DNA from 3 places in the Actinopolymorpha sp. NPDC004070 genome. Region 3 is predicted to be linked to each of the others. Evidence: riboswitches for the same ligand, from Rfam matches in the RefSeq annotation. Region 3 holds a riboswitch; each other region holds the start of a gene.
The links. Region 3 has a riboswitch for cobalamin ahead of cobT (nicotinate-nucleotide--dimethylbenzimidazole phosphoribosyltransferase). Riboswitches for the same ligand answer to the same signal wherever they lie in the genome.

Region 1 (7,142 bases), on a different contig from region 3:
GTCAGCGCTCCCCGGAAACCCTCCTCGTCCCCGGCGTTGACCGCGACCTCCAGCCTCGCGTCGAGCTCGTTCAGTGCGTCGAGGTGCTCGTTGGGAACCCGAAGCTGCCCCTCGCCGAGGATGCGAACGATCACGATCCCTCACCCTGCCTTTGTGGCCGGTCCGGTGCGGGCTGGGCGGACTGCTGCGTCGCGGACGGCGATGCCTCCTCGCCGGGGGTGGCCTGTCCTTCGATCTCCCTGGCCGGTGCCGAGCCCCCACCGAGCTGGGCCTTCATCGCGGCCAGCTCGCTCTCGACGTCGTTGCCCGACGCCATGCGCTCCAGCTCCAGGGAGATGTCGTCCTTGCTGGTGCCGGTGACGTCGTCCAGCGCACCGGAGGCCAGCAGTTCGTCGATCGCACCGGAACGGGCCTGCAGCTCGGCCGTCTTGTCCTCGGCCCGCTGCACGGCGAGGTTGACGTCGCCCATCTCCTCGGAGATACCGGTGAACGCCTCGCCCACCCGGGTCTGCGCCTCGGCCGCGGTGTAGGTGGCCTTGATGGTCTCCTTCTTGGTGCGGAACGCCTCGACCTTGGTCTGCAGGCGCTGCGCCGCGAGGGTGAGCTTCTCCTCCTCGCCCTGGAGCGTGGCGTGCTGCGTGCTGAGGTCGCCGATCTGCTGCTCCACGCCGGACCGGCGGGTGAGCGCCTCGCGAGCGAGATCCTCCCGCCCCATCGACAGCGCCTTCTGCGCCTGGTCCTTGAGCTTGTTCGACTGCTGGTTGAGCTGGTTCATCTGCAGCTCGAGCCGCTTGCGGCTGGTCGCGACGTCAGCCACACCACGCCGGACCTTCTGGAGCATTTCCAGCTGCTTCGTGTAGGAGTAGTCGAGCGTCTCGCGCGGGTCTTCGGCGCGGTCCATCGCCTTGTTGGCCTTCGCGCGGAAGATCATCGCGAAGCGGTTGAGAATACCCATCGAGGTCGGCCGCCCCCTTCGTCTCCAGGCCGGTCGTGCCTCCCTGCCGCAGGATGGCACGGGACGGCGTCGTGTGTGGGTTCACCCTATGCCGACGAACGTACAAGGGCGACCCCACCTGTCCCGGACATTTCCCCTAGACGAGCCGCGATCCCGCGGAGTTCCCGGCGGACTCCCCCACGCGGTTTCCCCCGGTGTTCCGACGGTGATTCCGGGCGTTTCGCGGCGCCGCGACGCCGGGTGGAGGTCCGGGCGGAGCCCGGGCAGATCCCGGGGCTAATCCGGGGCGGATCCCGTCGTGGACCGCGCCGGCGACGTCCCCGGGCGGGCTGGGGCGCTGATTTGCCGGACCGTTACTCTGTGGGCGTGTTCCGACGCCGTACGACAACCGAGGCCCCCGCCGAGACGGCCACCGAGCCGACGCCGTCCACCAAGGTCGCCGGCGCCGGCGGCAAGGGACGCCCCACGCCCAAGCGCCGCGAGGCCGAGCAGGCCCGCAAGACGCGGGTCAGCGCGCCGCGCGACCGCAAGGAGGCGGTCCGCCAGCAGCGGGAGAAGTCACGCTCGGAGCGGGCCAGGATGCAGCAGGCGATGGCCACCGGCGACGAGCGCTACCTCCCGGCGCGGGACAAGGGCCCGGTCCGGAGGTTCGTCCGCGACTACGTCGACTCCCGGCGCACCCCGGCGGAGTACCTCCTGCCGTACTTCCTGGTCATCTTCATCTTCATGACCCTGCCGATGCCGCAGGTGCGGGTGGTGGCGACCTACCTCTGGCTGGTGGCGATCATCATCGTGCCGCTGGACCTGCTCCTGCTGGGGCGGCGGCTGAAGAAGCGGCTGCGCGAGGAGTTCCCCAACGACAGCCACCGCGGCGCGCTGTCGTACGGCATCATGCGGTCGACGCAGATCCGCCGGCTGCGGATGCCCAAGCCGCAGGTCAAGCCCGGCGGGGAGAAGATCTCCGCCTAGCGGTACGACCTTCCCCGCCCGGCGTCCGGCTTCGGGTTCCCGGGCCGGTCTCTCAGTCGGCCGGGTGCAGGCTCATCGGGCCGTAGACCTCGCGCCCGGCTTCGAGCAGTGTCACCTGGTCGACACCGCTTCCGGCGAGTTCGCGCCAGGTTTCGCCGATCCAGCTCTCGGCGTCGCTCTGCGACGGGAACTCGCTGTGGGCGAGCTCGCCGGCGTCCACGGGGTTGCCCTCGGAATCTTCGAGTCGCCACGTCCAGGTCATGAAAGCCGAGCTTAGAGGTTTCCCGGGGGTCGTCGTGGTCAGCTCGGTCGGGCACGGCCGGTGCCGGTCGCGCGGGACCGCACCCGACCCGAACAGGCCCCGCAGAGGTCCCGGCACAGTTCCCTCCCACCGGAGCGCCTCACCGGGTTCCGGACATCTTTGACTTCCCGGGTCGGCCGTGAGAGCGTCCGTCCTGCACGACGTCGTCGGGCGAGACCCACCCAGGTCTCGCACGCAGGGGAAGCCGGTCCGAATCCGGCGCTGACCCGCAACCGTAGGCCGCGTGCCCGCACGTCCGTACGACCTGACTCGACCCGCCGTCGAGCCGGATCGCCGCGAACTCACCGGGTGCCCGCGGCGAGCCGGAGCACCTGCCGACGACGACCGGCTCCACGACACCCGTCGAGGTCTGCGGGCGGAGCGCGGGTCACGCACCCGAGCCCTGCCCTCGTCTGCCGGCGTTCCACGCCGCGCGGCCGGGGGCGTTCTCATGTGTGGTCCCGGTTCCCTTGGCCGTGACCGCACCATGAGAAGAGGACACCGAATGAGGCTCGTTACGAAGGCCGCCAGGCGCTCTGCCGCGGCCTTCCTGTTGACCACCCTGGCGACCGTGCTGGCCGCCGGCCTGCTCGCCACGACCGTCGGCGCGGGGGTCGCGCAGGCGTCCGCGTACCGCTACTGGGGGTTCTTCCAGTGGAAGGACAACACCTGGAAGATGGCCTCGGTCGGACCCGGCTCGGTCACCCCCAAGGACGGCGCCGTCGACGGCTGGCGGTTCGCGGTGTCCGGTGAGAAGTCGCCGCCCCGGCTGCCGCGGGCGGCCGCCGACTTCGGCGCGCTGTGCGGTGACGCCAAGGCGCAGGCCGGCAAGAAGCGGGTGGGGGTCGTCCTCGACTACGGCCTGGCCGACGAGGCGCCCGGCGGGCAACAGCCCGCGAAACCACGGGGCGCGTGCGCGGTCGTGGACTCCAAGGCGACCTCCGCGCAGGTCCTCGCCGCCGTCGCCGACGTCCGCGACCAGAAGAGCATGATCTGCGGGATCGACGGCTTCCCGTCCACCGGCTGCGGCGATCCGGTGAAGAAGGAGCCGGCGGTCGCCTCGCCGGAGCCCACCGTGGCGCTGGCCCTGCCCGCGAGTCACACCGACGCCAAGGCGTCCGGGAAGAAGGCCGGCGCCGGCGAACCCCGCCAAGGTGCCGGCGACCGCGCCGTCGACGCGGGCTCGGGCGGGCTGCCCGTCCTTCCCGTGGTGGCGGTCGTCGTCGTCCTGCTGGGCGGCGGGCTGCTGCTCCTGCGCCGACGGCGGAACGCAGACCAGGGCGCCTGAGCCGATGCGCGCCGTCCACCGTCCCACGCTGCCGCGCACCCTGCACCCGGGTGCGTGGTGGCTGTGGGCGCTCGGCCTGGCGACGGCGGCCAGCCGCACCACCAACCCGCTGCTGCTGGTGCTGGTGCTCGCCGTCGCGGGCTACGTGGTGGCGGCCCGTCGTACGTCCGCGCCGTGGGCACGTTCGTACGCCGCGTTCCTGCGGCTCGGCCTCGTGGTGATCGCGATCCGGGTGGTCTTCCAGTCGCTGTTCGGCGCGGCGGTGACCGGGCGGACGGTGCTGTTCACGCTGCCGCAGGTGCCGCTGCCGGGCTGGCTGGAGGGGATCCGGATCGGTGGCGCGGTGACGGCCGAGGCGCTGGCGTCCGCGGCGTACGACGGACTGCGGCTGGCCGCCGTCCTCGCCTGCATCGGCGCCGCGAACGCGCTGGCCAACCCCAAGCGGCTGCTGGCCGCGATGCCGGGCGCGCTGTACGAGCTCGGCGTGGCCGTGGTGGTGGCGATGACGTTCGCTCCCCAACTGGTCGGGGACGCCGCGCGGGCCCGGTCGGCACGCAGGCTGCGCGGCCGGGCCGACCGGGGGCTGCGCTCGCTGCGGGCCACCGCCGTACCCCTCCTGGAGGGCGCGCTGGAACGCTCCCTGGCGCTGGCGGCGGCGATGGACTCGCGCGGGTACGGCCGGGTGGGCCAGGTGCCGCGGGCCACCCGGGCGACGACCGCGGTGCTCGTCCTCGGCGGGCTTGTCGGCCTCTGCGCGGGTGCCTACGGCCTGCTCGCCGCCGACGGCGGGCCGTTGTTCGGCGTGCCGATGCTGGTGGCCGGTGGCGCCGCCGCGGTGGCCGGGCTGGCGCTGGCCGGGCGGCGGGCCGTGCGCACGCGGTACCGCCCCGACCCGTGGGCACTGCCGGAGTGGCTGGTCGCCGCCAGCGGGGTGGCCGTGGCGGCGGCCTTCACCTGGGCCGCGTCCACCGGCCTACCCGACGTCGTGGTGTCCGCCTCTCCCCTGACCCTGCCCGGCCTGCCGGTGCTGCCCACGATCGGCGCCCTGCTCGGGCTGCTGCCCGCCTGGTGCTCACCGCCGCCGCAACCGGCGACCGGCCCGCCCGGCTCGTCAGCCTCGACAGGCACCTCAGTCCCGGCAGACTCGTCCGACTCTTCTTCGGAGGTGCTCGCATGATCAGGTTCGAGGCGGTGTCCGTGCGCTATCCGGGTGCCGCGTCGCCGGTCCTGCAGGACGTGACGTTCGAGGTCGCCGAAGGCGAGCTGTGCCTGGTCGTCGGGCAGACCGGTGCCGGCAAGAGCACGCTGCTGCGGGCGGTCAACGGGCTGGTGCCGCACTTCACCGGCGGGACGATGGCCGGGCACGTGCTCGTCGACGGCCGGGACACCCGCACGCACCGGCCGCGGGACCTCGCCGACGTGGTGGGTGTCGTCGGCCAGGACCCCCTCGCCGGGTTCGTCACCGACACGGTGGAGGACGAGCTCGCGTACGGCATGGAGTCGCTCGGGCTGCCGCCGGACGTGATGCGTACCCGCGTGGAGGAGACCCTCGACCTCCTCGGCCTGGCCGGCGTACGCGGGCGGCCGATCGCCTCGCTGTCCGGCGGGCAGCAACAGCGCGTCGCCATCGGCGCGGTCCTCACCACCCATCCCCGGATCCTGGTGCTGGACGAGCCGACGTCGGCGCTGGACCCGCAGGCCGCCGAGGAGGTGCTCGCCGCCCTCCAGCGGTTGGTGCACGACCTCGGGGTGACGGTGCTGCTGGCCGAGCACCGGCTCGAACGCGTCGTGCAGTACGCCGACCGGGTGGTGCTGGTCCACGGCACCGGCCACGCGCTGGAGGTCGGCCCGCCCGCGCAGATGATGGCCCGCTCCTCGGTGGCGCCGCCGGTGGTCGCACTCGGCCGGCTGGCCGGGTGGGACCCGCTCCCCCTCAGCGTCCGGGACGCCCGGCGGATGGCCGGTCCGCTGCGCGAACGCCTCGCGCCGCTGCACCCGCCGGTGCGGGCCGACGTACCCCGCAAGCCGCCGGCCAACGGCCGCCCCTCGGCAGGCACGGCCGGGCCGGACGACAAGAACGGCACGGTCGGCACCGCGGACACGGTGGCGACGGTGCGCGGACTGACCGTGCGGTACGGCGGCCGCCGGTCGGCGCAGCCGCCCGCGGTACGCGACCTCGACCTGGTCGTCGCCGCGGGCGAGGTGGTCGCTCTGATGGGCCGCAACGGTGCCGGCAAGTCCACGTTGCTCGGCTCGCTGGTGGGGCTGGTCCGACCGGTGGCCGGCACCGTCCGGGTCGGCGGGGTGGAGCCGGTGGACCCGGCGACCGCGAAACCGCGGGCGATCGCCCGGGCGGTGGGGCTGGTGCCGCAGGACCCGGGCAGTCTGCTGTACGCGGAGACGGTGGCGCAGGAGTGCGGCCAGGCCGACCGGGACTTCGACGCACCGGCCGGCAGCTGTGCCCGGCTGCTGGAGCGGCTGGCTCCCGGCGTACCCCCCGGCCGGCATCCCCGGGACCTGTCCGAGGGCCAGCGGCTGTGCCTGGCGCTGGCCGTCGTGCTCACCGGGCAGCCGCCGCTGCTGTTGCTGGACGAGCCCACTCGTGGACTCGACTACACCGCCAAGGCGCGGTTGACGCGGATCGTCCGGGACCTCGCCGCCGCCGGGCACGGCGTGGTGTTCGCCACCCACGACGTCGAGCTCGTCGCCGAGGTGGCCACCCGGGTCGTCGTGCTCGCCGACGGGGAGGTGGTCGCCGACGGGCCGGTGGGTTCGGTGGTGTCGGCGTCGCCGACGTTCGCCCCGCAGGTGGCGAAGATCCTGCGGCCGCAGGCCTGGCTCACCGTCGCCGACGTCGCGGCCGCGCTGGAACCCGCGTCGTGACCGAGCGGTCCAGCCCCCCGACCAACGTCGTCCGGCTGCGACCCCGGTCGGTCGCCGCGCTCGCTGTGGCCGGCCTGGCCGGCGTCCTCGGGTTCGGCTGGCCGTTCCTGACCGGAGCCGGTGACGCGGCCGCGGCGGCCCGGGGCGCCGGCCCGAACGCGCCGTACCTCTTCCTCGTCCTGCTTCCCCTCGTCGTCGCGGTCGTGCTGGCCGAGCTGACCGAGGGCGGCATGGACGCCAAGGCCGTCGCCATGCTCGGGGTGCTCGCCGCAGCCGGGACCGCGCTGCGGGCGCTCAGCCCCGGCACCGGCGGATTCGAACCGACCCTCTTCCTGGTGATCCTGGCCGCCCGGGTGTTCGGCGCAGGGTTCGGGTTCGCGCTGGGGTCGGTGACGATCCTGGCCAGCGGGCTGGCGACCGGCGGGGTGGGGCCGTGGCTGCCGTTCCAGATGGTCGGCCTGGCCTGGGTCGGGCTGGTCGCGGGGCTGCTTCCGCGCGCGTCCGGGCGGCCCGAGCGGATGCTGCTCGCGGTGTACGCGGGGGTGGCGGGGTTCGCCTACGGCGCGCTGCTGAACCTGTCCTTCTGGCCGTTCTCCACCTCGCTCCCAGCCGGGATGAGCTACGCCGCGGGCGAGCCGGTGCTCACCAACCTCCGCCACTACGCGGCGTTCTACGTCACCACGTCGTTCGGCTGGGACTGCGTACGCGCAGTGGTGAACGCCGTCCTGATCCTGCTCGCCGGCCGG
Region 2 (7,142 bases), 240 kb from region 3:
CCGGCGGCTCGCCGACGATCCTGGTCGTGATCGTCTCATCCGCCGGTCGCTGGACATACTCGCCGCGGACAGCACCCGCCCCGTGCTGCGCGACTTCGCCGAGGACGTCCGCCACGGGCGGATGGGCCTGGCCGAGGCCGCTTCCTCCTCCGCGTACGCGGGGGAGTTCACCACCCACGTGCGCGGTTTCCTCGACTGGTACACCCAGCTGTCCAGCGACGAGCGAGCGGCGCAGGCCGCCGCGGGCGAGGCCTACCTGGCCTCGCTCACAGAGGAGGACAACCTCGAGGAAGCCTCATGACCCCTTGGAGAGCGACCGGCTCACCACTCGGCGAGCGAGCCGTCGTCGCGCCGGAAGGTCGGGGTACGCCACCGGTGGCCCACCTCGGCGGCCCGCGCGACCTCCTTCTCGTCCACCTCGATGCCGAGCCCGGGCTTGGTCGGCCGGGTGACGTAGCCGTCGGCGAACCCGAACACCGACGTGTCCACGAGGTAGTCGAGCAGGTCCGAGCCCTCGTTGTAGTGGATGCCGAGGCTCTGCTCCTGGATGAGCGCGTTGGGGCTGGCGAAGTCGACCTGGAGCGAGGCGGCCAGGGCGATCGGCCCGAGCGGGCAGTGCGGCGCCAGAGCGACGTCGTACACCTCCGCCTGTGCGGCGATCCGGCGTACCTCCGAGATCCCGCCCGCGTGGGAGAGGTCCGGCTGCGCGATCGCGATGCCTGCGGACAACACGTCCTTGAAGTCCCACCGGGAGTACAACCGCTCCCCGGTGGCGATCGGGATCGACGTGGAGGAACAGATCTGGCCGATCTGGTCGGTCAGCTCCGGGACGAGGGGCTCCTCGACGAAGAACGGCAGGTAGGGCTCCAGCAGCGGCAGGGTCCGCCGGGCCATGGCCACCGTGAACCGGCCGTGGAAGTCGATGGCGATGTCGAAGTCCGGTCCGCATGCCTCCCTGATCGCCGCCACCCGGTCGACCAGGGCCAGGCACTGCGCGGCGGTGTCCACCCGCCGCATCTCCCCGCCGCCGTTCATCTTGATCGCGGTGAAGCCCTGGTCCTGCATGTTCTTCGCCGCGTCGGCCACCACGTCCGGCCGGTCACCGCCGATCCAGCCGTAGACCCGCATCCGGTCGCGGACGTGACCGCCCAGAAGTTGGTAGACCGGAACGCCGTGCACCTTGCCGGCGATGTCCCACAGCGCCTGGTCGATCCCGGCGACCGCACTGGAAAGGACTGGGCCGCCGCGGTAGAAGTTGCCCTTGCTGAGCACCTGCCAGTGCTCCTCGATCCGCAGCGGGTCCTGGCCGACGAGGTAGTCGGCCGCCTCGTCCACCGCAGCCGCGACGGTGTGCGCGCGACCCTCGACGATCGGCTCGCCCCAGCCCGTCACACCCTCGTCGGTGTCGATTCGCAGGAAGCACCACCGGGGCGCCACGAGATAGGTCGTCAGGCCGGTGATCTTCACCGCGGAACTCCTTCCACGCATTCGTCGATGCGAGCGACCACAGCTCGCACAGGGAGCGGGGTCGCCGTCGCGTACATCCGCGACGACGCTACCGGAGACATCACCGCGGTGGACCGTGCCCGGCCGGTCGCGACCGGACCCGGCCCACCGGCTCCGGCCACCCACCGAAGCCGGGCGGACGCCACGGGGCTCAGCCCGTGGCGGGGCGTCCCGCCGCCACGAAGGCGGGGGGCTAAGGTCGGCGGTGCGGTTGGTTCGCCGGTCCGCTCGCCAGGACCGGTGAGGCAAGAGGGAACCCGGTGCAAGCCCGGGACTGCCCCGCAGCGGTGAGTGGGAACGACAGCCGTGAGATCGCACTGGGCGGCATCATCAGCCACCTGGGAAGCGACGGCCAGTAGGACCACCGGCAGATGACGGCCGGTACGCCCACGAGTCCGAAGACCTGCCATCCGTGCGTGGGCCGACCGGCCCGCGGTGGTCCGTGGCCTCGTGGGAAGGCGACCGGGCGACCGGCACGACGCCGCCGTCGTTCGACCTCGTCTCCCCTCGTCCGCCCCGGACCGTCCGAGTTCCCGAGGGAAGGACTCCATGGAAACCGTGCGTACGACCGTCCTCGGCTACCCCCGGATCGGGGCGCGCCGTGAACTGAAGCGAGCCACCGAGGACTACTGGGCCGGCCGGATCGACGCCGCGGCACTGCACCAGGCCGCCGCCGACCTGCGCCGCGACACGTGGGAAACCCTGCGCGACGCCGGCGTCGATCTCATCCCGTCGCACACTTTCTCGTTCTATGACCACGTACTCGACCACGCCGAGTTGTTCGGCGCCGTGCCGCGCCGGTTCGCCGGGCTGGAGGGGCTGGACCGGTACTTCGCGATGGCCCGCGGCACCGAGGGCGTGCCGCCGCTGGAGATGACGAAGTGGTTCGACACCAACTACCACTACCTCGTCCCCGAACTCGGGCCGGACACCACGTTCCGCACCGCCGGTGCGCGGTCCCGGCCGGTCGCGGAATACCAGGAGGCGGCCGCGCTCGGCGTCACCACCCGGCCCGTTCTGCTCGGCCCGCTGAGCTTCCTTCTCCTGGCGAAACCCGCGGTTGACGCACCGAAGGACTTCCGCCCGCTCGACCTGCTCGAGCCTCTGCTGGACGCCTACGTGGGGCTTCTGGACGCACTGGCCGACGCCGGCGTCGAGTGGGTCCAACTGGACGAGCCGGTGCTCGCCGCCGACCGTGACGCAGCCGAACTCTCCGCGCTGAGGACGGCGTACGAACGCCTGGGATCGACCGCCCACCGGCCGAAGCTGATGGTGGCGACGTACTTCGGGCCGATCGGCCCGGCACTGCCCGTCCTGGCCGGCACCCGGATCGACGGACTGGCGCTCGACCTCGTGGCCGGAGCCGCCGACGCGGACCGGATTGCCGCCGCCGGGCTCGGTGACCGCACGGTGGTGGCGGGTCTGGTCGACGGCCGCAACATCTGGCGTACCGACCTGTCCCGTGCCATGTCCGTCGCGGCGTCCCTGCTCGGCTCCGTCAGGGACCTGGTGGTCGGCACCTCCTCGTCGTTGCTGCACGTGCCGCTCGATCTCACCCTCGAGGAGGACCTGCCCGCCGGGCTGCGCGACCGGCTCGCCTTCGCCCGCCAGAAGGTCGACGAGGTGGTCCTGCTCGGCCGCGCCCTGCGCGAGGGCCACGGCGCGGTCGAACGCGAACTCTCCGCGGCCTCGGCCGGCACCGGCACCCCTGCGGAGACCGTGGACGGCCGGGTCCGGGCCAGGCTGGCCGGCCTGGGCACGGGCACTGCCCGGCGCGACTACGCCGACCGCGCCCGCTTGCAGGCCGAGGCCGGCGGGCTGCCCCCGCTGCCGACGACCACGATCGGCTCGTTCCCGCAGACCGCCAGGATCCGCCGGGCGCGGGCCGACCTGCGAGCCGGCCGGATCGACCAGGCCACCTACGACGCGCGGATGCGGGGCGAGATCGACGAGATCATCGCGTTGCAGGAGGACATCGGACTGGACGTGCTCGTCCACGGTGAGCCCGAACGCAACGACATGGTGCAGTACTTCGCCGAAAGGCTGTCCGGATTCGCCAGCACGTCCCACGGCTGGGTGCAGTCCTACGGCACCCGCTACGTCCGGCCGCCGATCCTCTACGCCGACGTGGCCCGGCCGGAGCCGATGACGGTGGAGTGGACCACGTACGCCCAGTCCCGGACCGGCAGACCTGTCAAGGGAATGTTGACGGGGCCGGTCACCATGCTGGCCTGGTCCTTCGTACGCGACGACCAGCCGCTGGCCGAGACCGCCCGGCAGGTGGCGCTCGCGCTGCGCGACGAGATCCGCGACCTGGAGGCGGCAGGTATCCGCTACATCCAGGTCGACGAACCCGCCCTGCGTGAACTGCTCCCGCTGAGGGCGGCGGACCAGCCCGCCTACGTCGACTGGGCTGTGGCCGCGTTCCGGCTGGCCACCTCCGGGGTCGCGGAGCGAACCCAGATCCACTCGCACATGTGCTACTCGGAGTTCGGGGAGATCGTCGACACCATCGACGCCCTGGACGCCGACGTCACCAGCGTGGAGGCGGCGCGGTCGCGGATGGAACTCGTCACCGACCTGGCCAAGGCCGGCTACCGGCGCGGCATCGGCCCGGGCGTCTACGACATCCACAGCCCGCGCGTGCCCACCGTGGACGAGATCGAGGAGGCGCTCCGGCTGGCACTGGAGGCGGTGCCGCCCGACCGGCTGTGGGTCAACCCCGACTGCGGTCTGAAGACCCGCACCTACGCCGAGGTCGAGCCGGCGCTCCGGCACCTGGTCGAGGCCACCCGCCGGGTCCGCGCCACGCTGACCAGCTAGCCCGCCCTGCCTGGGCCACCCAGGATCAGCCCGCCCGGGCTGGGCCCACCCAGGATTGGCCCGCGGGCTGGGCCTACCCAGGATTGGCCCGCGGGCTGGGCCTACCCAGGATTGGTTCGCTCGGACCGGGCCCACCCAGGCTTGGCCCACCTGCGTCCGGTTGGTACTCCGCCCGGCACCGCTCGTCGCGAGCGGTGCCGGGCGGGCCGGACCGCTCCCTCCCCCGCACTGTGGCGGGCGACGGCCTACCCTGCTGCACGTGGCGCAGTACGCCTCGCAACCCACCCTGATCCTGCGGACCGGCCCGGAGATCGCCGAGTATCCGCCGAGGACGACGTTCGGTCCCCGGACCCTCGTCGACTTCGAGTTCGTCTGGCTGCTGCGCGGCAGCGCCCACTGGCAGTGCGGCGACCACCGGCTCGACCTGCACCCCGGCACCCTGCTCCTCGCCAGGCCGGGCATGCGCGACCACTTCCGCTGGGATCCCGAACACCCCTCCGCCCATGCGTACGCGCACTTCCGCGTCACCGACGCCGGCGGACTGGGCGACCCCGACCACTGGCCGCTCACCAGGTCCCTGTCACCCGCGGACCCGATGGCGGCACTGTGCGGGTACGCGCTGTGGCTCGCCGGCGACGCCCCGAACCCCGACCTCGCCCGAACCGCGGAGGTTCTGGGCTGGCTGCTGGACCTGTTCGTCCGCGGGCCGGTACCCGACGACGTGGCCCCCGACGCAGGGCTGTCGCCGCATCTGCGCCGGCTGGCCGACTCGGTGGCCGCCGCCTGGCGCGACCACGGCACCCGCCCGCTCTCACTCGGCGAACTCGCCGCGGCCGCCGGGGTCTCGCCGGGGCACCTGAGCCGGCTCTTCCGGGCGGACTACTCCGTCGGCCCGGTCGCCGCGATGGAACTCGTCCGCCTCGCCCGGGCCGCCACCCTGCTCCAGCGCAGCAATCTCACGGTCGCGGCGGTCGCGAACGCGTGCGGCTTCAGCAGCCCGTTCCACTTCTCCCGGCGCTTCCGCGCGGTCTACGGCGTACCGCCCCGCACCTACCGGACGGCCCACGCCACCGACGACCCACACGAACCACTCACCCGGGCCGGCCTGCTCCGGCTCGCCCGCCGGCTCCTCGCCGACCACACCTGACCAGGCTCATACAGGACGGGACACACCACACCGGAACCGGCTCATACCGACACCGGGTGGCGGCCGGCGTAGGTGCGGGCCAGCGTGAAGGTGCGCTCGGCGACGTCGCGGATGCTGCTCCGGTCGAAGCCGTACAGCGCGCTGCGCAGCACGTCGCCGAACGGCGAGGTCCAGTGCCGTGGGATCCCGCCCCGCCCGGCGAACGCCCCGGCGGCCGACCCGACCGTGGCGCCGTTGGAGTCGGTGTCCAGGCCCGCCTGCACGGCCAGCCCGATCGCCGTGCCGTAGTCGTCGCCGGCGTAGAGCAGGGCGAGCGCGCAGACCGCGGCGTTGTTGATGGTGTGGATCCAGTGGTAGTGGCCGTACCGCTTCCGCAACTGCGCCGACGCGTCGTGCCAGTCGGGGTAGGCGTCGCGCGCCTCGACCGCCCAGCGCAGCGCCTCGGCCAGGCGGGACCGCGACGGTACGTGCCGGATCGACTCCTCCACCGCCTCCCGCAGGGAGCCGGCGGTGAACGCCGCGGACACCAGTGCCGCCGCCCACATCTCGCCGTAGATGCCGTTGGCCACGTGCGACAACGAGGCGTCGGCGAACGCGAGGACGGCCGCGTCACGTGGCCTGCCCGCACAGACGTACCCGAACACGTCACCGCGGATCTGCGCACCGATCCACTCGCGGAAGGGGTTGTCGACCACGGCCGACCTGCCGGGCTCGACGCCGCACACCAGGTTGCGGTAGGTGACGCGTTCGGCGGTGTAGGTGAGGTGGTACGGCAACCGCTGGAGCCACTCCCCCGCCACGTCGGCGGTGGTGAAGCCGAACCCCCGGCTCTCCAGCAGGTGCAGGCCGAGGAGGGTGTAGTCGAGGTCGTCGTCGCGGGGGGCGTAGCGGATCCGGCCCTTGGTGCTCTCCCCCCACGACGGGTGCAGCGCGTAGCCGTCGGGCATCGGCTGGAGCCGGCTCACGTAGTCGCGGAGCGGGTAGTTGCCGGTGAGCTCCAGGTACGAACGCAGCCGCTCCGGCGTCCAGAACTCACCGTCCTCGACGGGCTTGCCCAGACAGTTGCCCGCGCACCGCCCGAGCCAGGCGGCCTGGATCCGGTCGCGGAGTTCGGCGGCGCCGATCGGCCGGACCGGTGCGGTGCAGCCGGAGGGGAGCTCGGCGAGGATCTCGGGGAGAGTGGAGGGTTCGACGTAGGGCCAGTCCGGCCGTACGGGCGCGTCGGCCAACTGGTCGAGCAGTGTCCGGGCGCGGTCCGGCGCCACCTCCCACGCCGGGCCGGTCAGTTGTGCGGTCACCGCCGACACGTCGTGACCGGACTCGCTCCGCTGGGCGAGTTCGTGGTCGAGAACAGTCGGCAGGCTGGAGTACTCGATTGCCACGGGCTCTCCTCACAGGTCCGTTACGGGCTCCCGCAGGTGCCGATGCGGGCCCGTCCCGCGTCCGGCGGGCCGAAAAGATGCTCGAAGCGTGCGATGAGGATCCGACACGAACCCCGCTCCGTTTTGCCGCCGGTCCGGCAGCGGACCCCCATGATCGCGATGATCCCCAGAGTGCGCTGCGGGGCCCGGCATTTCACAACCGCGGTGGTCGGCCCGCTCGGATCGGGCGGGTTCGTAGAATGCGCCGATGACCGCAAGCTCCTCCGGCAAGGTCCGGCTGGTTC
Region 3 (7,142 bases):
GAGGAAGGCGCACAACGGCTCCCAGCCGTCGCCGACGTGGTGGACGAGCAGCCGGTCCGCCGGGACGCTCGCCCGGACCTCCTCGTTGTGGCGTTCGAACGCCGAGATCAGCCGCTCACGGTCGTGCGGTTCGCCACCGAGGAGATGCTGGACGACCACCTCCTGCGCCATGGCGTTCCACCCGTCGGCCGCGGGGTCCCCCCAGCCGAGGGCGATCGGCCGGTACACGGTGGCGTGGTAGCTGGCGAACCACCGCTCCGGCTCGCGCACCGTGAGCAGGACCTTCGCCTCGGGATAGGCCGCGAGGAGCTCGCGCCAGAACACGCTGCCCGGCCAGTCGACGGTCGCCGAGTAGTCGGCGTAGATCCGCTCCCAGTCGAAGTCCGGCCCGGCCTTCAGCGCCTCGCGGAAGAGGTCGGCCTGCTCGGGGTGGTCGAACACCTCGTGCATGTGGTGGCAGGGCAGTCCGAGCAGCTCCAGCGCCTGCTTCATGGAGGTCGTTCCCGTACGAGCCCAGCCGGCACCGATCACCTGCAGCGACATGTCCGCAGTATGGCAGCGCTCGCCGCCGGCTCACAGAGACCGCGACGGCCGGTACGGGCGAACGAAAGCACGGCAAGTGGGGGGCGCCGCTACGCCACTCCTCCTCCGCCTTGCCGACCGGGCGCGGATGACCCGCTCACTACTCGACCCTGATCCGCAGGCCAGACCCTAGGCGGCGTGGCCGTGACCGGCCGGGTCCACGATGTTGGCGAGCTCGGTGACCGCGCCCTTCATGCGGCAGAAGTACGGCCGCCGGTGCCAGGGCATCAGCTCGGCGTCCAGGACGTCGCCGACCACGCAGGTGACGTTGTCACGCCCGCCGGCGACCAGGGCCGCACGGACGAGCCTGTCCGTGGCCTCCTCCGGGGTCCCACCCACCAGAAGCGAGCGAACCTCGTCCTCGTCCACGAAGTCGCTGAGCCCGTCGCTGCACAACAGCACCCGGTCACCCGGCCGGAGGTCGAGCAGCACGATGTCGGCGTCCGGACGGTCGCCTCCGTCGAGGAACCGCGTGACGGCGGAGCGGTACGGATGGACCCTGGCCTGTGCGGGGGTGATCCTTCCCTGGTCCAGCAGGGACTGGACCAGGGTGTGGTCGACGGACACCTGACGCAGGCGTTCCTCGCGCAGGACGTACGCCCGGGAGTCTCCCGCATGGGCCATCGCGAAGGTGTGGCCGTCGGTCAGCACAGCGGTGAGGGTGGTGGCCATGCCGGCGCGGGCCGGATCGGCCTCGACGCCGTCGACCAGAACCTGGTGTGCCCGGTCGACCCACGCCCGGAGGAGGCCGGGAAGACCGGGAAGACCGGGAAGACCGGGAAGACCGACACCGGGAGTCGCGGATTCGCCGGTTGCCGGGTCGGGCAACAGCGACATCGCGCCGAGCAGATGCGCCACGCTCGCCGAGGCGACCTCACCCGCGGCGTGCCCACCGACCCCGTCCGCGACCAGCAACAGGTGTGGCCCCACGAACGCTGAGTCCTCGTTGTTGGCGCGGACCAGGCCGAGATGAGTACGCACCGAGTAGGCGAAGCGCATAGGACATCGTGCCACGCGCGGTCGGTGCAGCCCACCCCCGAGGCGACACTGGTCAGACGAATCCGGCCGTCAGGTGCGGTCGAGCAGGCGCCCCAGTGCGGCGTCCAACCGGTCGAGCCGGTCCGCGATCCAGGGCAGCGCCACCGGATCGGCCGCGGTGAGCGCCTTGTCCCGCTGCTCGCCCTCGCCGTACAGCATGCTGGTCGCGACCCGCAGGCTCAGCCGTTCGTCCGGGTCGCCGAACGCCGCGCCGGGCAGGGTCGCCACGTCGAAGGAGTCCAGCAGCAGGGTCGCGAGCCCGCTGCCGGTGCGGACCGACCACCGCTCGGCGAGCTGGCCGGCGTACGCGGAGAAGTCCGGGTAGAGGTAGAACGCCGCGCTCGGCGGGTGCACGGACGCGCCGGCCGCGGCGAACCGGTCGGCCACCGCGAGGGCCACCCTGGCGTGCAGCGACCGGCTGGTGGCGATGCGTTCGGTGAGCTGTTCCGGCTCCTCGAACGCCCAGGCGGCGGCGTGCTGCACCGGGTTCGCCGGGCCGGACCACACCTCGCTGGCGACCGCGGCGACCTCGGCTCCGAGCCGGTCGCCGAGCGGGCCCTCCGGCATCCGCGCGACGCCGATCCGCCAGCCGCCGAGGGCGAGGTTCTTGCTCAGGCCGGTGGTGACGACGGTGCGTTCTGGTGCCAGCTCGGCCGGGCTGAGGAACTCGCGCACCGGGTCGTGCACGAGGTCGCGGTAGATCTCGTCGGACACGATCAGCAGGTCGTGCCGGCGGGCAACGTCGGCGACGGCGCGGATCGTCCCGCTGCCCGCGAGCGTCCCCGTCGGGTTGTCGGGCAGAGTGAGCACGACCAGCCCGATCGGGCGGCCGGCGTCCCTCGCGGTGGCGGCGGCCGCGTCGAGCAGGTCGGGGTCGGGCACGCCGCCCTGCCCGTCGGGGGTCGGCACGTGGTGCACCTCGCGGTCGAGGAGCTGGGCCTGTGCGGCGTAGCTCACCCAGCTCGGCCGGGGCAGCGCGACCCCGCCGGCGCTCGCCTGCAGTACGGCGTACAGCAGCGGCTTGCTGCCGGGACCCGCGACCACCTGCGCGGCCGTCGTCGGCAGGCACCGCCGACGCCAGTAGCCCGCGGCGGCCTCGCGCAGTGCTGGGACGCCGGCGACCGGCCCGTAACTGCCGGACGCTCCGGCAGCCGCGGCCGTGCTCAGCGCCGCCACCAGGTCGGGGTGCACGGGAAGTCCCGCCTCGCCGAACCCGAGGGGCAGGACGGGCCGCCCGGCGGCCAGGCGTTCCGCCGTGAGCTGGTTGATGGCGAGCGTCGCCGAGACTGCCATGGGCGTCACTTCATCACACGTATCGCTCGTGCAGCGCGGCCAGGTCGATGCGGCCCGCGAGGTCGTCGGCGACGGCGAGGTTGGCGCGTACGACGTCCGGGTCCCGCATCCCCACCAGCGCCACGTCGACGTGCGGGTTCGACAGCACGAACTGCACCAGCGCGCTGGAGTAGTCGAAGGTGTCGGCGGGATTCACCATCGCCAGCCAGCGCTGGAACGTCCCCGAGGTGGTGGTGCGCATGGTGACCCTGCCGAGCCCGTGCCGGCGGGCCTCGAGCAGGCTGCCGAACGGCCGGGTGGGGTCGTACGGATGCTGGAAGAGCAGGTTGTAACAGATCTGCACGGTGTCGAACCGGCCGCTGCGGATCAGCCGGTACACCGAGTCGTTGTTGTCCTCGGTGGTGAAGCCGACATGCCTGGTCAAGCCCTCAGCCTTGACGGAATGTAACTGTTCGGCTACGCCGCCGGGAGCGAGGATGGCGTCGGTCTGCTCGGTGGTGAACGAGTCGCCGTGGATCTGCAGCAGGTCGACGTACGGCCGGGCGAGGCGTTCCAGGCTGGCCTCCAGTGAGGTACGCACGTTCACTCCGTACGGCACCTTCGTGGCCACGAACAACGGGCGGCCGCCGCTGGAGTCCACCCCGCGCAGCGCCTGCCCGAGCACCCGCTCGCTCGCGCCGCCGCCGTAACCGGGCGCGGTGTCGTAGTAGTTGATGCCGCCCTCCAGCGCCACCTCGATCGCCGCGAACATCGCCGCCCGGTCGTGCGCGTCGTCGGGGTCGAACCGCCCGAGGTAGTTCGTCAGGCCGAGGGTCGCCCCGCCGAACCCGATCCGGCTGACCCTCGCACCGGTGCCGCCGAGTGTGGTGTACTCCATCGCCGCCTCGCTCCCGTTCGTCCGTTCGTGATCATGTGCCATTCTGGTCGCCGACGACAGGGAGGAACCCGGTGCGAGTCCGGGGCGGTCCCGCCACTGTCACCAGGAAGCGACCTCTCCATGCAGGGGCCACTGCCGCGCGAGCGGTGGGAAGGCCGGAGCGGAAGCCACGATCTGGGAGCCAGGACACTCCGTTCGTCGGTACGACCATCCAGGGCGCGGACTCCTGTGGAAGGACTACTCGTGGCTGCCGTGAATTCTGCCGACTCTGTCGGCCCCGACAACTCCGACGGCTCGGTGCTGGGCCGAACCCTGCGCGCCGTCCGTCCACCGGACGCCGACGCGGTGGCCAGGGCCCGCGCCCGGCACGACGCGCTGGCCAAGCCGCGCGGCGCGCTCGGAGCCCTCGAGGACCTCGGCGCGCAACTCGCCGGCATCGCCGGGACCTGCCCGCCGCCCCTTCCCGAACCGGCCGGGCTGGCCGTCTTCGCCGGTGACCACGGCGTCCACCGGCAGGGCGTCTCGCCGTGGCCGCAGGAGATCACCGCCGCGATGGTGTCGACGTTCCTGTGCGGCGGCGCGGTCGTCAACGCGCTCGCCCGGCAGGCGGGCGCCCGGGTGCAGGTGGTCGACGTCGGGGTCGCGGCCGATCTCCCGCCGGCGCCCGGACTGCTGGACCGCAAGGTACGCCCGGGCACCGACGACCTCAGCGAGCGTCCGGCGATGAGCCGGGCCGAGGCGGTGGCGGCGGTCGAGGTCGGCATCGAGGTCGCCACCGACCTGGTGGCCGGCGGCTGCCGGTGCCTGCTGACCGGCGACATGGGCATCGCCAACACCACTCCCGCGGCGGCGCTGATCGCGGCGTTGACCGGAGGTACGCCGGAGCAGGTGACCGGACGCGGAACCGGGATCGACGACGCCACCTGGGCAACGAAGGTCGCCGTCGTCGGCCGGGCGCTCGACCTGCACCGGCCCGACCCGGCCGACCCGCTCGGCGTCCTCGCCGCGCTCGGCGGCCTCGAGCACGCCGCAACGGCAGGCTTCCTGCTGGGTGCGGCCGCCGCCCGGGTGCCGGTGGTGCTGGACGGCATCGCCGCCGGCGCCGCCGCCCTGGTCGCCCGGGCGCTCGCTCCCGACGCGGTGGGTGCGTTCGTCGCCGGCCACGTGTCCGCCGAGCCGGCGGCCCGGCGGGCGCTGGCGGCGCTGGGGTTGCGTCCCGTTCTCGACCTGGATCTGCGGCTCGGTGAGGGGTCCGGCGCGGTGCTGGCGCTGCCCGTCGTCCGGGCCGCCGCCGCCGTCCTGACCGAGGTCGCCACCCTGGAGGAGGTGGCCGCGGGCCCGGCCACGGACGGGCGGGGCGGCCCGCGGCCACGGCGGATCCTGGTGTTGGGCGGCGCGCGCTCGGGCAAGTCCACGACCGCCGAACGGCTGGCCGGGCAGGCCGCGAAGGTCGGTCCGGCTGGGGAGTCCTTGCCGGTCACCTACCTGGCCACCGGACCGCGGCCCACCGCCGACGACCCGGAGTGGGCCGAGCGGGTACGCACTCATCGTGAGCGCCGTCCACCGGGCTGGACCACGGTGGAGACCTCCGACCTGGTGGCCCATCTGAAGGCCGACGACCCCGAGCGTACGAAGCCGTTGCTGATCGACTGCCTGTCCACCTGGCTCACCCAGATGATGGACCAGACGGGCTGTTTCGGCACCGAGCACCTCTCCCCCGGCACGACTCGTACTCAGGACCCGGCCGCCGCGCTGGCGGCGGAGGTGGACGCGCTGGTCGAGGCCTGGGGGTCGACGAACCGTACGGTCGTCGCGGTCAGCAACGAGGTCGGCGGCGGCGTCGTACCGGCCACCACCTCCGGCCGGCTCTTCCGGGACGAGCTCGGCGTGCTGAACGCCCGGATCGCCGCCGCGTCGGACGAGGTGTGGCTGCTCACCGCCGGCATCCCGCAGCGACTGCGGTGAGCAGCGCGACGAGTGCCGCTCCGGGCGAGAAGGCGGCGAGAGGTCGCGGCCTGGTCCTGGCGGTGACGATGTTCACCGCCGTACCCGTTCCGGACCGCTGGGCCAGTACGCCCGTCGATCGCGACACGGCCCGCCGGGCGGTGTGCTGGCTGCCGTTCGTCGGCGCCCTCCTCGGCGCGGTCGCCGGGCTGCCCCTGCTCGCCGCCACCGCGCTTGTGCCTGACGCCACCGGCGCGCTGCTGGGCGCCGCGCTCGCCGTCGCCACGCTGGCGCTGACCACCCGCGGCCTGCACCTGGACGGACTGGCCGACACCGTGGACGGACTGGGGAGTTCCGCGCCGGCCGAGCGCGCGCTGGCGATCATGCGGCAGCCGGACATCGGGCCCTTCGGGGTGGTGACCGTCGTACTCCTGCTGCTGGTGAAGGTGGCCGCCCTGGCGGCTCTGGCGAACCACGCTCCGGTGGCCGCCCTGCTCGCGCTCGCCGCGGCCGAGTGCGCGGGCCGGCTGGGCGTGGTGTGGGCGACCGGCGCGGGTGTGGCGTCCGCCCGGCCCGGCGGGTTCGGGGCGCTGGTGGCCGGTACGACGACCCGGCCCGCCCACCTGCTGCTGACCTCGGCCGCCGCCGCCCTCAGCCTCGCTCCGCTCGGGTGGGACGAGCCCCGGCTCGCCGGGCAGCTGCTGCTCGTCCTGGCCGTCGGGCTCGGCGCCGCCGTCGCCTGGCGCCGGCACGTCGTCCGCCGGGTCGGCGGGGTGACCGGGGACGTGTTCGGTTCGGTCGTGGAACTCGGCGCGGTCGCGGGTCTGCTGGCCGCCGTACTCCTGCGCTGAGGCGGGACACCACCGACCCTTCCGCAATCCTCAGGCCCAGGCCCTCCGCCGCCGTACGCACGACCACACCGGGAGCCCGACATGCCAGCCAGCACCTCCTTCGCCCCGGTCCGGCTGCGGCCCAGGAGCACCCTGGTCCTGGCGCTGGCCTCCGCGGTCGGCCTGGTTGGTTTCGGCTGGCCGTTCCTGGTGGTGACGCCCGCGGGGACCGGCGCGAGCCACGGCCAGGACGCGGCGTACCTGTTCGTGGCGCTGCTGCCACTGCTGCTCGGCCTGGTCTGGGCCGAACTCGGCGGCGGAGGCATGGACGTCAAGGCGGTGGCGATGCTCGGGGTGCTCGCCGCCGCGGGCGCCGGGCTGCAGACGCTCAGCCCGGGCACCGGCGGGTTCGACCCGGCGTTCTTCCTGCTGGTCGTGGCCGGGCGGGTGTTCGGGCCGGGCTTCGGCTTCGCGCTCGGCGTGGTGTCCATGCTCGCCACCGCCCTGCTCACCGGCGGCGCCGGGCCGTGGCTGCCGTTCCAGATGATCGGCCTGGCCTGGGTGGGGCTGTTCGCCGG

Region 1: another riboswitch for cobalamin. It lies ahead of ABZV93_RS10195 (SCO2322 family protein); the one in region 3 lies ahead of cobT (nicotinate-nucleotide--dimethylbenzimidazole phosphoribosyltransferase).
Region 2: another riboswitch for cobalamin. It lies ahead of metE (5-methyltetrahydropteroyltriglutamate--homocysteine S-methyltransferase); the one in region 3 lies ahead of cobT (nicotinate-nucleotide--dimethylbenzimidazole phosphoribosyltransferase).

What each region holds. Positions count from the first base shown of each region.
Region 1 covers NZ_JBEXMJ010000004.1:297,432-304,573, forward strand. The annotation lists gene ABZV93_RS10175 (hypothetical protein) at 1-134, opposite strand, end outside; gene ABZV93_RS10180 (PspA/IM30 family protein) at 131-955, opposite strand; gene ABZV93_RS10185 (DUF3043 domain-containing protein) at 1,322-1,924, shown strand; gene ABZV93_RS10190 (hypothetical protein) at 1,977-2,186, opposite strand; cobalamin riboswitch at 2,423-2,559, shown strand; gene ABZV93_RS10195 (SCO2322 family protein) at 2,731-3,513, shown strand; gene ABZV93_RS10200 (energy-coupling factor transporter transmembrane component T) at 3,518-4,690, shown strand; gene ABZV93_RS10205 (ATP-binding cassette domain-containing protein) at 4,687-6,396, shown strand; gene ABZV93_RS10210 (ECF transporter S component) at 6,393-7,142, shown strand, end outside.
Region 2 covers NZ_JBEXMJ010000001.1:512,722-519,863, reverse strand. The annotation lists gene ABZV93_RS02360 (hypothetical protein) at 1-301, shown strand, start outside; gene dgoD (galactonate dehydratase) at 322-1,467, opposite strand; cobalamin riboswitch at 1,702-1,932, shown strand; gene metE (5-methyltetrahydropteroyltriglutamate--homocysteine S-methyltransferase) at 2,056-4,329, shown strand; gene ABZV93_RS02345 (helix-turn-helix transcriptional regulator) at 4,589-5,476, shown strand; gene ABZV93_RS02340 (ADP-ribosylglycohydrolase family protein) at 5,518-6,858, opposite strand; gene ABZV93_RS02335 (nucleoside triphosphate pyrophosphatase) at 7,106-7,142, shown strand, end outside.
Region 3 covers NZ_JBEXMJ010000001.1:270,102-277,243, reverse strand. The annotation lists gene ABZV93_RS01245 (sulfotransferase family protein) at 1-543, opposite strand, end outside; gene ABZV93_RS01240 (protein phosphatase 2C domain-containing protein) at 712-1,581, opposite strand; gene ABZV93_RS01235 (pyridoxal phosphate-dependent aminotransferase) at 1,651-2,913, opposite strand; gene ABZV93_RS01230 (aldo/keto reductase) at 2,927-3,790, opposite strand; cobalamin riboswitch at 3,808-4,003, shown strand; gene cobT (nicotinate-nucleotide--dimethylbenzimidazole phosphoribosyltransferase) at 4,034-5,755, shown strand; gene ABZV93_RS01220 (adenosylcobinamide-GDP ribazoletransferase) at 5,752-6,585, shown strand; gene ABZV93_RS01215 (ECF transporter S component) at 6,667-7,142, shown strand, end outside.